Regions from separate parts of the Clostridium sartagoforme genome, predicted to be linked through region 1. Evidence: a T-box and tRNA genes for the amino acid it is inferred to sense, from the RefSeq annotation. Region 1 holds a T-box; the other holds one or more tRNA genes.
What was found. The T-box of region 1 lies ahead of metG (methionine--tRNA ligase). A T-box ahead of a tRNA ligase gene usually reads a tRNA of that ligase, here a tRNA-Met.
Positions count from the first base shown of each region.

Region 1 (5,363 bases):
TTCTATTATCTTCTTATTAAGTCTTTCAAATAATATTGTAACTTCCTCAATTGATACTCCATACTTCGGCACAATTATTTCCCACCTATCCTCATTAATAGCTAACCATACTTTTATTTTACCTGAAGATTCTGGCAAAAATGGTGATAATAAATTTGCTAAATTTGCTATTGAATAAATACAATTATATATTGTGTTACCACAAACTTCCAAATCATCTTTTACAGTAATCCATGGTGCGTTTTCATCAAAATATTTATTGATACTTCTTATAAATTCAAAAACTTTCTCAAGTGCAATTTTAAAATTTCCTTGTTCTATAAGGTTTCCTATAATATTATATAAAATATCTATTTTTTCTTTTATATTGATATCCACTTCTCCATTAGGAATTTTATTATTAAAATATTTTTTAGCAAAAACTAAAGTTCTATTAACTAAATTACCATATGCCCCTAATAATTCACCATTATTACTATTCACAAATTCTCTCCAAGAAAAGTCAGTATCTCTTTTTTCTGGTGCATTAATTAAGAAAAAGTATCTTAATGTATCTGAGTTATAACGCTCTATTATATCTGGTACCCATACTGCCCAGTTACTACTTGTTGATATTTTTTTACCCTCTAATGTTAAATATTCACTAGATATTATCCTATCTGGTAACTTATTATATCCTATACCCTTTATTAATGCTGGTAAAATTATGGAGTGAAATGGTATATTATCTTTACCATGTACATAATATGAAGTAGCATTTTCTTCCCAAAACTCTTTATATGATTTTTTATTTTCTAATGCCCATTTTTTACTCATTGTAAGATATCCAAGTACTGCATCTATCCACACATAAACCTTTTTATCTCTAAATTGTTGTATGGGTATATCTACTCCTAATGATAAGTCTCTTGATATAGCCCTATCACATAACCCTTCATTTAGGTATCTTTTTGTATTATTTACTGCATTAACTCTCCAATTACTTTGAGTTTTATCTAGGTTTTCTTTAATAGTGTTTTGAAATTTAGATAAAGCGAAATATAACTGTTTTGTATTCTTTACTATTGGTGTATTATTACATAACTTACATTTTCTTTCTGAAAGTTCTAATGGTTCTAGTAAAGTACCACAATTATCACATTGGTCTCCTCTTGCAATTGAATTACATTTTGGACACACTCCTTCAACATATCTATCTGGTAAAAACTGCTTACAATGTTGACAGTATATTTGCTCTACTTCCTTTTCATAAATTAATCCTTTATTGTATAGTAAAACTATAGCTTCTTGTACATCCTTCTTATGAAATTCATCATCTGTTCTACCATAATAATCATATGAAAAATTTAACCTTTCAAAACACTTTTTGAATTCTGCATGATATTTATCTGCTATATCCTTTGGCGATACACCTTCTTTCTTTGCTCTTATTGATATAGGAGTTCCATGACAATCACTCCCTGAAACATATAATACATTGCATCCCTTCATCCTATAATATCTTGCTAATACATCTCCTGGTAATAATGCAGCTATATGGCCAATATGTATTGACCCATTAGCATATGGCCAAGCCCCTCCAATAAAAATATTCATTTTCTAAATCCTCCTTATTAATAATAAAACTTAAATATAAAAAAGCTCCCGTTCTAAGAAATTAATCTTAGGAACGAGAGCTAAACTTCGTGTTACCATCCTATTTCATGCATACCTTACAATATGCACCTCATCAAGTACGTCATATATAATATGATTATACTCTATCACTATAACGGGTGAATCCGTTGCAGCCTTAATTTTTATAACAAAAATCTCGGTACACCGCTCCAAGGCCATTTTCACTTTAATATCCTTTGCTTCCTCTCACCAATGGAAACTCTCTGTATAAGTATTCTTAAAGTTACTTTCCTCTTCATTGCATTTGTAATTATTATACTCTTCTTAATTACATTGTCAATATACAAATTTAGTAAAATTCTACGTCATTTGTGGTACGATTCACCGCACCGTAAGTAAAAAAGTTTAGACTTGCCCGTATACAATATAATTAATATAATTTCAAATTCAAGTTTCAACTATGTTTTTATAAAAAAATAAGTAGCAAAACCACCTAGATTCTACTACTTATTTCAAATTAATATTTAACCAATTTGGTGTTTTCTTATCTTTCCAAACAACTTCACCATCTTTAATAACCATAACTAATTTAAACATTTCTGAATTATCGTATATATTAATTTTGTCACATATATTAATGACTTTACTCAAATTTGCTAAAGAATCGAAGTATCTTCTTTCTATAGCCTCATCTGGTATTCCATGACCACCTTTTCTTACTCGTATTGCAACTCTTTCTTTCGCAATATCGACACTTTTTACCCCTATATAATTCATAGTAACATAAAATCCTTTTTCTTTTGCCAATTTTATATTACTAATAATACTTTTTCCTGATAAAGTAGTTTCTTGATTAAATGATATTCCTTCAACTATATATTTTTTTATTAGTTTTATAGCTTCTCTAGCACATTTAATTTGAAGATTATTATCTTGCCAATGTCCTATCCTTGAAACCATTTCATCAGTATTTATTCTCTTTTCATCTATATTTTCATTATAATAAATAGATTTATATATAGAAGTTTTTCCTGCACCATTAACTCCTGCAAATATAGTGTAATTTTTCATATTAATTACCTATAACTTTCATTTGCTCTCTTTGTAATAGGATATTAGATAAATTTGCATAAAAATCTTGTTCTTCTTTTGTTTTTGAGTTTAAAAGCAATTCCATAATATCAGTATAGGAATACTTTAAAAAAATATCATATAAATTGATATACTTATTATCCATATAATCCTCCTTTAGAACTTAATTTATAAATTAATTATATACCAAATAATTAAAATAATAAACCTAAGATCTAATAATTTGGGTTCCCATAGATACGCTTCACCTTACCATAAGTAAAAAAATTTAGACTTTCAAATATACATCTTAATCAGTATTATTTCAAAATGAAGTTTTAATTATATTTTTTTATAAAAAAATAACTAACAAAACATTTATTATTTTGAATAGCTACTTTTCCAATATATTATTTGCCTAATTAGGTATTTTTTTATCTTGCCATATTAGCTTGCCATTTTTTAAATAAATACCTTCTCTTAACACTTCTGTATTATCATATATATTTACTTAATTTAAATCTATTAAGTCTATTAATTTTTACAAAACAAACTTTTTTCATTAGTGATGATTTTCGCTATCGTAACACCATTTTGCTATTTCGGCAATAAGCTCAAGAGGTAATGGCTTGCTGTAAGGAAACTGAACTGCGCCTTTACTTGTCTTGTATTCTGTAAGCTTTTCGCTAAAATGCTCTACAGCTTTATCTCCAGGATATAATCCAATATGCTTTTTAAATGCTGCAAAATGAATTATATTTTGTTTATTCCAATAAGTTGGCATACTCCAAGAAATACGTTCTTCTGCATATGGGAGTGCTTCACGAATTGTATCTCTAATTTGATTTAATAATGGCCAAAGCTCCTCTGATTGCATACTAATATAGTCGTCAATAGTTTTAGGTTTCTCACCACAGTAATGTTCTTGGTTGGTATTCTTGAACTCTTTGCCGCATTTATCACATTTCCACATATTAGATCTTCCTCACTCTCACTCTAATTATTATCTTCATTATAAATATTTTACTCAATAACTTATTAATTTATATAGCTTATAAAAATTATTTGCTTTATTAATTATAACATATTCTGTAAACAAATCATTGATTATTCAACTTTATAACTCTATTAATGAAATAGGATTAAGATTGCAATTATCGCTGGTGTAGAAAGAATTATCACTGTAATAATGAATATTAATTTTATATATTTACTTATTGTATTTTCTTTAATTAAGCTAATTCTTAAAATCAATAATGAAGCAATTAAAATAATAATAGCAATAATACCATATGCCATAAAGGTAAATGTACCTGTCATTGTTGATTTTCCAACACTAACTTCATATGAATTTATTTGATATTTTCTTATAGCTCCTATACATGTTATTAATATAAATAATATAAGCGGGTAAAATTTCTTCACTAATCTCATATACCAAATCACCTCTCTATCATATTTCTACACAAATAAACCTATACCTTTATATCATAATTATATTTTCAAAAAAATAAGATAGACTTTTAAATTCTATCCTAGGTAATTAAAACTCGAAAACTGAAGGAAAGAAATTATAAATAGTTATCTACATATAAACTTTTTATAAATTATCTAAAAGTAAAAAGAAGCTTGTCTCCCTAAATAATTAGTTCAACAAGCTTCTTTTAATATTTATATTATGCTAAAAACATTTTTAAATCATCTTCAACATTTGTTATTCCACCGATTCCAAAGTTTTCAACAAGTACTTTAGCAACATTTGGTGAAAGGAATGCTGGTAGAGTTGGTCCTAAGTGGATATTCTTAACTCCTAAGTATAGTAATGATAATAATACTATAACAGCTTTTTGTTCGTACCATGCAATGTTAAATGCTATTGGTAATTCATTGATATCTTGTAATTCAAATACTTCTTTAAGTTTTAATGCAATTAATGCTAATGAGTATGAATCGTTACATTGTCCTGCATCTAAAACTCTTGGAATTCCACCGATATCTCCTAAATCTAATTTATTATATTTGTATTTTGCACAACCTGCTGTTAATATAACAGTGTCTTGTGGTAATGCTTTTGCAAAATCTGTATAGTAGTTTCTTGATTTAGCTCTTCCGTCACATCCTGCCATTACGAAGAACTTCTTAATTGCTCCTGTCTTAACCGCATCTACAACTTTATCTGCAAGTGCAAATACTTGATTATGAGCAAATCCTCCAATGATTTCTCCCTTTTCTATTTCTGTTGGAGCCTTACAAGTTTTAGCAAGTTCAATTATTTCTGAGAAATCCTTAGCTTGTCCATCCACTCCATCTATGTGCTTACATCCTGGGAATCCTGCAGCTCCAGTTGTAAATACTCTAGCCTTGTAGCTATCCTTTGGTGGTACTATACAGTTAGTTGTCATAAGGATTGGTCCATTGAAGCTTTCAAATTCTTCTTTTTGCTTCCACCATGCATTTCCATAGTTTCCTACAAAGTTATCATATTGTTTGAATTTTGGATAGTAATGAGCTGGTAACATTTCTGAGTGAGTATAAACATCTACTCCAGTTCCTTTTGTTTGCTCTAATAATTGTTCTAAGTCTTTTAAATCATGACCTGAAACTAATATTCCTGGCTTGTTTCCAACACCTATATTAACTTTTGTTATTTCTGGATTTCCATAAGTTCCAGTATT
Region 1 covers NZ_BAAACH010000039.1:54,789-60,151, reverse strand. Annotated here, with positions in the region: gene metG (methionine--tRNA ligase) at 1-1,596, opposite strand, end outside; T-box leader at 1,663-1,925, opposite strand; gene ABDZ60_RS17495 (ATPase) at 2,125-2,688, opposite strand; gene ABDZ60_RS17490 (hypothetical protein) at 2,690-2,854, opposite strand; gene ABDZ60_RS17485 (iron chaperone) at 3,251-3,661, opposite strand; gene ABDZ60_RS17480 (hypothetical protein) at 3,817-4,122, opposite strand; gene hcp (hydroxylamine reductase) at 4,365-5,363, opposite strand, start outside.

Region 2 (5,363 bases), on a different contig from region 1:
AATAAACAAGCACATGCTTGGGTTGAAGTATATTTTGAAGGATTTGGATGGATGCCCTTTGAGCCTACTGCACCATTTTTAGAATCTTTAAATAATACAACTGAAGAACAGATTTTAAATACACAAAACAAAACAAAAAAGGAAGAAGAAATCGATGATGAGGTTGAAGATAGTAAACCAAAGAATAACAATGAGACCTTGAAGGAAGAGGTATCAAATAATGTAAATGATATAGAATCAAAATCAAAATTATTTATAAGAATTACTATACAACTATTGGTTGTTTCATTATTATGGATATTTATTGTTCCTTATTTTAAACGGAAGATTGTTATTTATAGATTGAAAAAGTATTCTTCAAAGCAAGAAATAATTAAAATATACAAGCGTCTTTTAAGAGGTTTTTCACTACAAGGACTTAAAATAAATATTGGAGAAACACCATTACAATATGCACAAAGGGTAGATGAAATATTAGATTCTAATGATTTATCCTTTAAAACTATAACAGATATTTTCAATAAGGCTTGTTATAGTAATGAACCTATTAGTAAAAAAGAAATTCAAAATATAATTGATTTTTATAATACAGTTCCTATTTATTGCAAGAAGAAACTAGGAAAGTTAAAATATTTTATATTTAGTAATATATTAGGAGTAATTTAAAATATAATATTAACTAAATCAAGGAAGGTTATTCTTAACCTTCCTTAAAATTTGCATATATTTTATATTAATCTAATTCCTTCATATTTTTATAATTATTAATTGGTAACTTAAATATATGTAACATATAAAAATATAGTCGAATAATATGTATAGATATAGTATAAGCATTACTATATTGCTAGAATTTAAGTTCAGGATGTAAGAGAGGATACAAAAATGCAAATTGGTATAAGGGCATTAGACGAGAGTTTAAACTTGCAGAAGCAAAAAAAACCTCTTATACACTGTATCTCCAATTCAATTTCGGTAAGAGATTTAGCGCAAGGAATTTTATGCTATGATGGTAATCCTATAATTGCAAATTTTGTTGAAGAAGCACCAGATATAACATTTAAATGTGATTGTCTATTGATTAATTTAGAAGATTTAAGTGGGGCTAAGGTAGAAGCAATTGAAAAATCAATTAGGGTTGCAAGAAGAAAAGGTATTCCAGTTGTTTTAGATATAATGGGAGTAGATTTTTCATTTCTTAGAAAGGAAATAGCATTAAGATTCATAAATAGATACAATATAAGTGTTGTGAAAGGAAGAGTAGAGGAGTTTAAGATATTAACCAGTAGTGATGATAAATTAAAGAACAAAGATTTTAAGGATTTAAAATTAAAAGAAAATATAGAAGCTAGGGTTGATTTAAGAAGCTTTTCAAAAAGGCATAATATAATATTAGTTGTCCAATGTGAAGATTATTACTTAACTGATGGGTTTAGTGAATTTTATGTTGAAGGCTATCAAAATGAGTTTAGTAATATATTGGGAACTGAATCTATATTATGTGGATTAATTTGTGTAGGAATTGCATCTGCAAGCAATAATGAACAAAGATTTAGAGCCGTCTTAGTTGCTATTATGACTATAGCAGTAAGTGAAAAAATAGCTATACAAAAGAACTTAGAGCCTAAAAAGAATAGAAGGCTAAAGGAATACTTATTAGATGAAATAATTAATATAAATGCAGAGAAATTAAATAGATTAGCAAAAGTAGAATATTCATTTGTAAGATAAAATAAATATAAAAAGCTTTGGAAAATCCAAAGCTTTTTTGGTTGCGGGAGCAGGACTTGAACCTACGACCTTCGGGTTATGAGCCCGACGAGCTGCCAACTGCTCCATCCCGCGATATTAAGTTGCTGACCTCAGCCAGTAGGTTAAGTATAGTCTTATTATATGATAAAGTAAAGCAAAATATAAAAGAAATTTTTAATTTTTTTTAATAAACTACTTGAAAAACGTTTACAAATGATTTATTATATAGTTAATCGATTTAGTAAACCGTTTTACTAAAAATAATAATTAGGAGAGAGATTTATGAATAAGATATGTGTACTTGGAAGCATGAATATGGATTTAGTTTTAAAGGTTAAAGATATCCCTCAAGTAGGAGAAACTATTTTATCAAAATCTTTTGAAAAGATATCAGGAGGAAAAGGTGCCAATCAAGCAGTAGCAGCTAAAAGGTGTGGCTCAGATGTAATAATGATATCTAAGATAGGTAAAGATGATAATGGGTTAATACTTAAAAATAAATTAAAAGAAGATAATATAGATGTAAATTTTATATATGAAGATGAAAAAGAAGCAACTGGAATGGCAATTATAATGGTTAATGAAAATGGAAATAATTCAATAATAGTTGTTCCAGGATCAAATATGACAATGAATGAAGAAGAAATTGATAAATCAGAAAAGGCTTTAAAAGAAAGTGATATATTAATATCTCAATTTGAAACACCAGAAGAAATTACTTTAGAAGCATTTAAAAGAGCAAAGAGGCTTGGAAAAATAACTATATTAAACCCTGCACCAGCTAAAAAAATAGATGAAGAACTTTTAAAAGTAACAGATATCATAATACCAAATGAAACAGAAGCAGAAGTTTTAACTGGTATAAAAGTAGAAAATTTAGAGGATGCCAAAAAAGCAGCACAAGTTTTCTTAAATAAAGGAGTTAAATTTGTAATTATAACTTTAGGTTCAAGAGGAGCTGCGGTAATAGGAGAAAACTTTAATGAAGTAGTTCCTGCATTTAAAGTAAATGCAATAGATACAACAGCTGCAGGAGATAGTTTTATAGGCGGATTAAGTTCAAAATTAGATGTTAAAAACATTAATAAAGAAAATCTTATAGAAGCAGTAACCTTTGGAAATAAAGTATCATCAATAGCAGTTCAAAGAAAAGGAGCACAACCTTCAATACCATATTTAAAAGAGGTAGAAGAGGCTTATGGAAGGAAGTAAATCAAATGAGAAAGACAGTATTATTAAATAGTAACTTAAGTTCAGTGATATCAAAGATGGGTCATACAGATATGTTAGCAATAGGAGATTGTGGATTACCAATACCTAATGAAAGTGAAAGAATAGATCTAGCATTAATAAAGGGAGTACCAACATTTATACAAACTTTAAAAGCAACATTAGAAGAACTACAAATTGAAGAGGTAATATTAGCTAAGGAAACTGAAAGTGTAAGTCCAAAACTTTTTGAAGAAATAAAAAAAGTTATAGGAGATGTAAAAATAACATTTGTATCTCATGAAGAACTAAAAAGAAATTTAAAGGAATGCATGGCAGTAATTAGAACGGGTGAACAAACACCTTATGCAAATATAATTTTAAAATCAGGAGTTGTATTTTAGTTAAGGAGGGTATTTATATGAGTAAAAAGATACCAATGCTAAGAATGGAAGGAGTATCTAAGATATTCCCAGGGGTTAAGGCTCTAGACAATGTTGATATAACAGCTTATGGTGGAGAAGTTACAGCTTTAATGGGTGAAAATGGAGCTGGTAAATCTACTCTAATGAAAATATTAAGTGGTGTATATCAAAAGGACCAAGGAAAAGTATTTATAGATGGAGAAGAAGCAAATATAAAAGGAATAAAGTCAGCAGAAGAATATGGTATTACTATTATCCATCAAGAAATGAGTGTTTTAAACAACTTAACAGTTGCAGAAAATATATTTTTAGGAAATGAAAAATATCAAAAGTTTACAGGGAAAATAAATAAAAAGGAACTTATTGAAAGAAGTAAATTATTTTTAGATCAAATAGGTGCAAATATAAATCCTAATACTCTTGTTGCTACCTTAAATGTTGGAGAAAAACAAATGGTAGAAATAGCAAAAGCATTAACTAAAAATGCAAGAGTAATAATAATGGATGAGCCAACTACTGCTTTAACAGAAGTAGAAACTAAGAATTTATTTAAAGTTATAGATAGTTTAAAGAAAAAGGGAATTGCAATAATTTATATATCTCATAGAATGGAAGAAATATTTGCTATATGTGACAGAGTTGAGGTTCTTAGAGATGGAAAGTATGCAGGAAATGCTTTAATAAAAGATATTGATAATGATAAATTGATATCAATGATGGTTGGAAGAAAAATAGAAGATCAATTTCCTTATAGAGAAATAAAAGTTGGAGAGGATATATTAGAAGTTAAAGATTTAAGTGCAAATGTTGGAATAAAGGATATAAGCTTTAATGTTAAAGAAGGAGAAATCCTAGGAATAGCTGGGCTTATGGGGTCTGGAAGAACAGAAGTTGCAAAAACAATATTTGGAGAATACAAGAAGACTTCAGGATCTATAAAAATAAAGGGAAAAGAAATAAATATAAAAAATATTCAAGAAGCCATAGATAATGGAGTTTGTTACTTATCAGAAGATAGAAAAAAAGAAGGCTGCGTTTTAAGTTTATCTGTAGCAGAAAATATGATTTTATCTAATTTAAAGAAATATGAAGGTAAAATGATGTCTATAGATAAAAATAAAGCAGTAAAAGATGTTGATTATTATATAGATAAAATTAAGATAAAGACGCCGAATAGAGATCAATTAATAAAGAATTTAAGTGGTGGAAATCAACAAAAAGTTATACTTGCAAAATGGCTTATGTTATCTCCAGAAGTACTAATAATAGATGAACCTACAAGAGGGATAGATGTAGGTGCAAAAAAAGAAATATATGAATTATTAAATGAACTTAAAGCTTCTGGAAAAGCAATAATAATGATATCTTCAGATTTACCAGAAGTTTTAGGAATAAGCGATAGAATAATTGTTATGAGTGAAGGAAGAATTTCAGGAGAGTTGAAAAGAGAAGAAGCTTCACAAGAAAGTATAATGAAATTAGCTGTTGGAATGAATAAATAGTCGGGAGGATAAAATTATGAATATTAATATAAAAGAGACTGTATCTAAATATAAATCACTTATAGGCTTAGTATTACTATGTGTAATAATCACATTTGTTACACCAGCATTTTTAACAATATCAAATATTACAAATGTTTTTACACAAGTTTCAGTTAATGCAATAATTGCAGTAGGTATGACTTTTGTAATTTTAACTGGTGGAATAGATTTGTCAGTTGGTTCAACTTTAGCAATTAGTGGAGCATTATCAGCATCAATAATAAAATCAACAGGAAGTGTTACACTTGCAGTAATAGTTGCAGCATTAGTTGGTATAGCAATAGGGTTAGTAAATGGGCTATTGATTTCAAAAGGTAAGTTACAAGCATTTATAGCAACGCTTGCAACAATGACAGTATTTAGAGGTGCAACTTTAGTCTTTACAAATGGAACTCCAATCTCAAAGTTAGCAGAGAAGTTTGTCAATATAGGT
Region 2 covers NZ_BAAACH010000019.1:19,695-25,057, forward strand. Annotated here, with positions in the region: gene ABDZ60_RS09100 (transglutaminase domain-containing protein) at 1-666, shown strand, start outside; gene ABDZ60_RS09105 (hydroxyethylthiazole kinase) at 886-1,731, shown strand; tRNA gene ABDZ60_RS09110 (tRNA-Met) at 1,770-1,845, opposite strand; gene rbsK (ribokinase) at 2,035-2,964, shown strand; gene rbsD (D-ribose pyranase) at 2,970-3,365, shown strand; gene ABDZ60_RS09125 (sugar ABC transporter ATP-binding protein) at 3,383-4,888, shown strand; gene ABDZ60_RS09130 (ABC transporter permease subunit) at 4,905-5,363, shown strand, end outside.
Region 2: it encodes a tRNA-Met, which carries the amino acid that the T-box ahead of metG (methionine--tRNA ligase) is inferred to sense. The anticodon was not compared.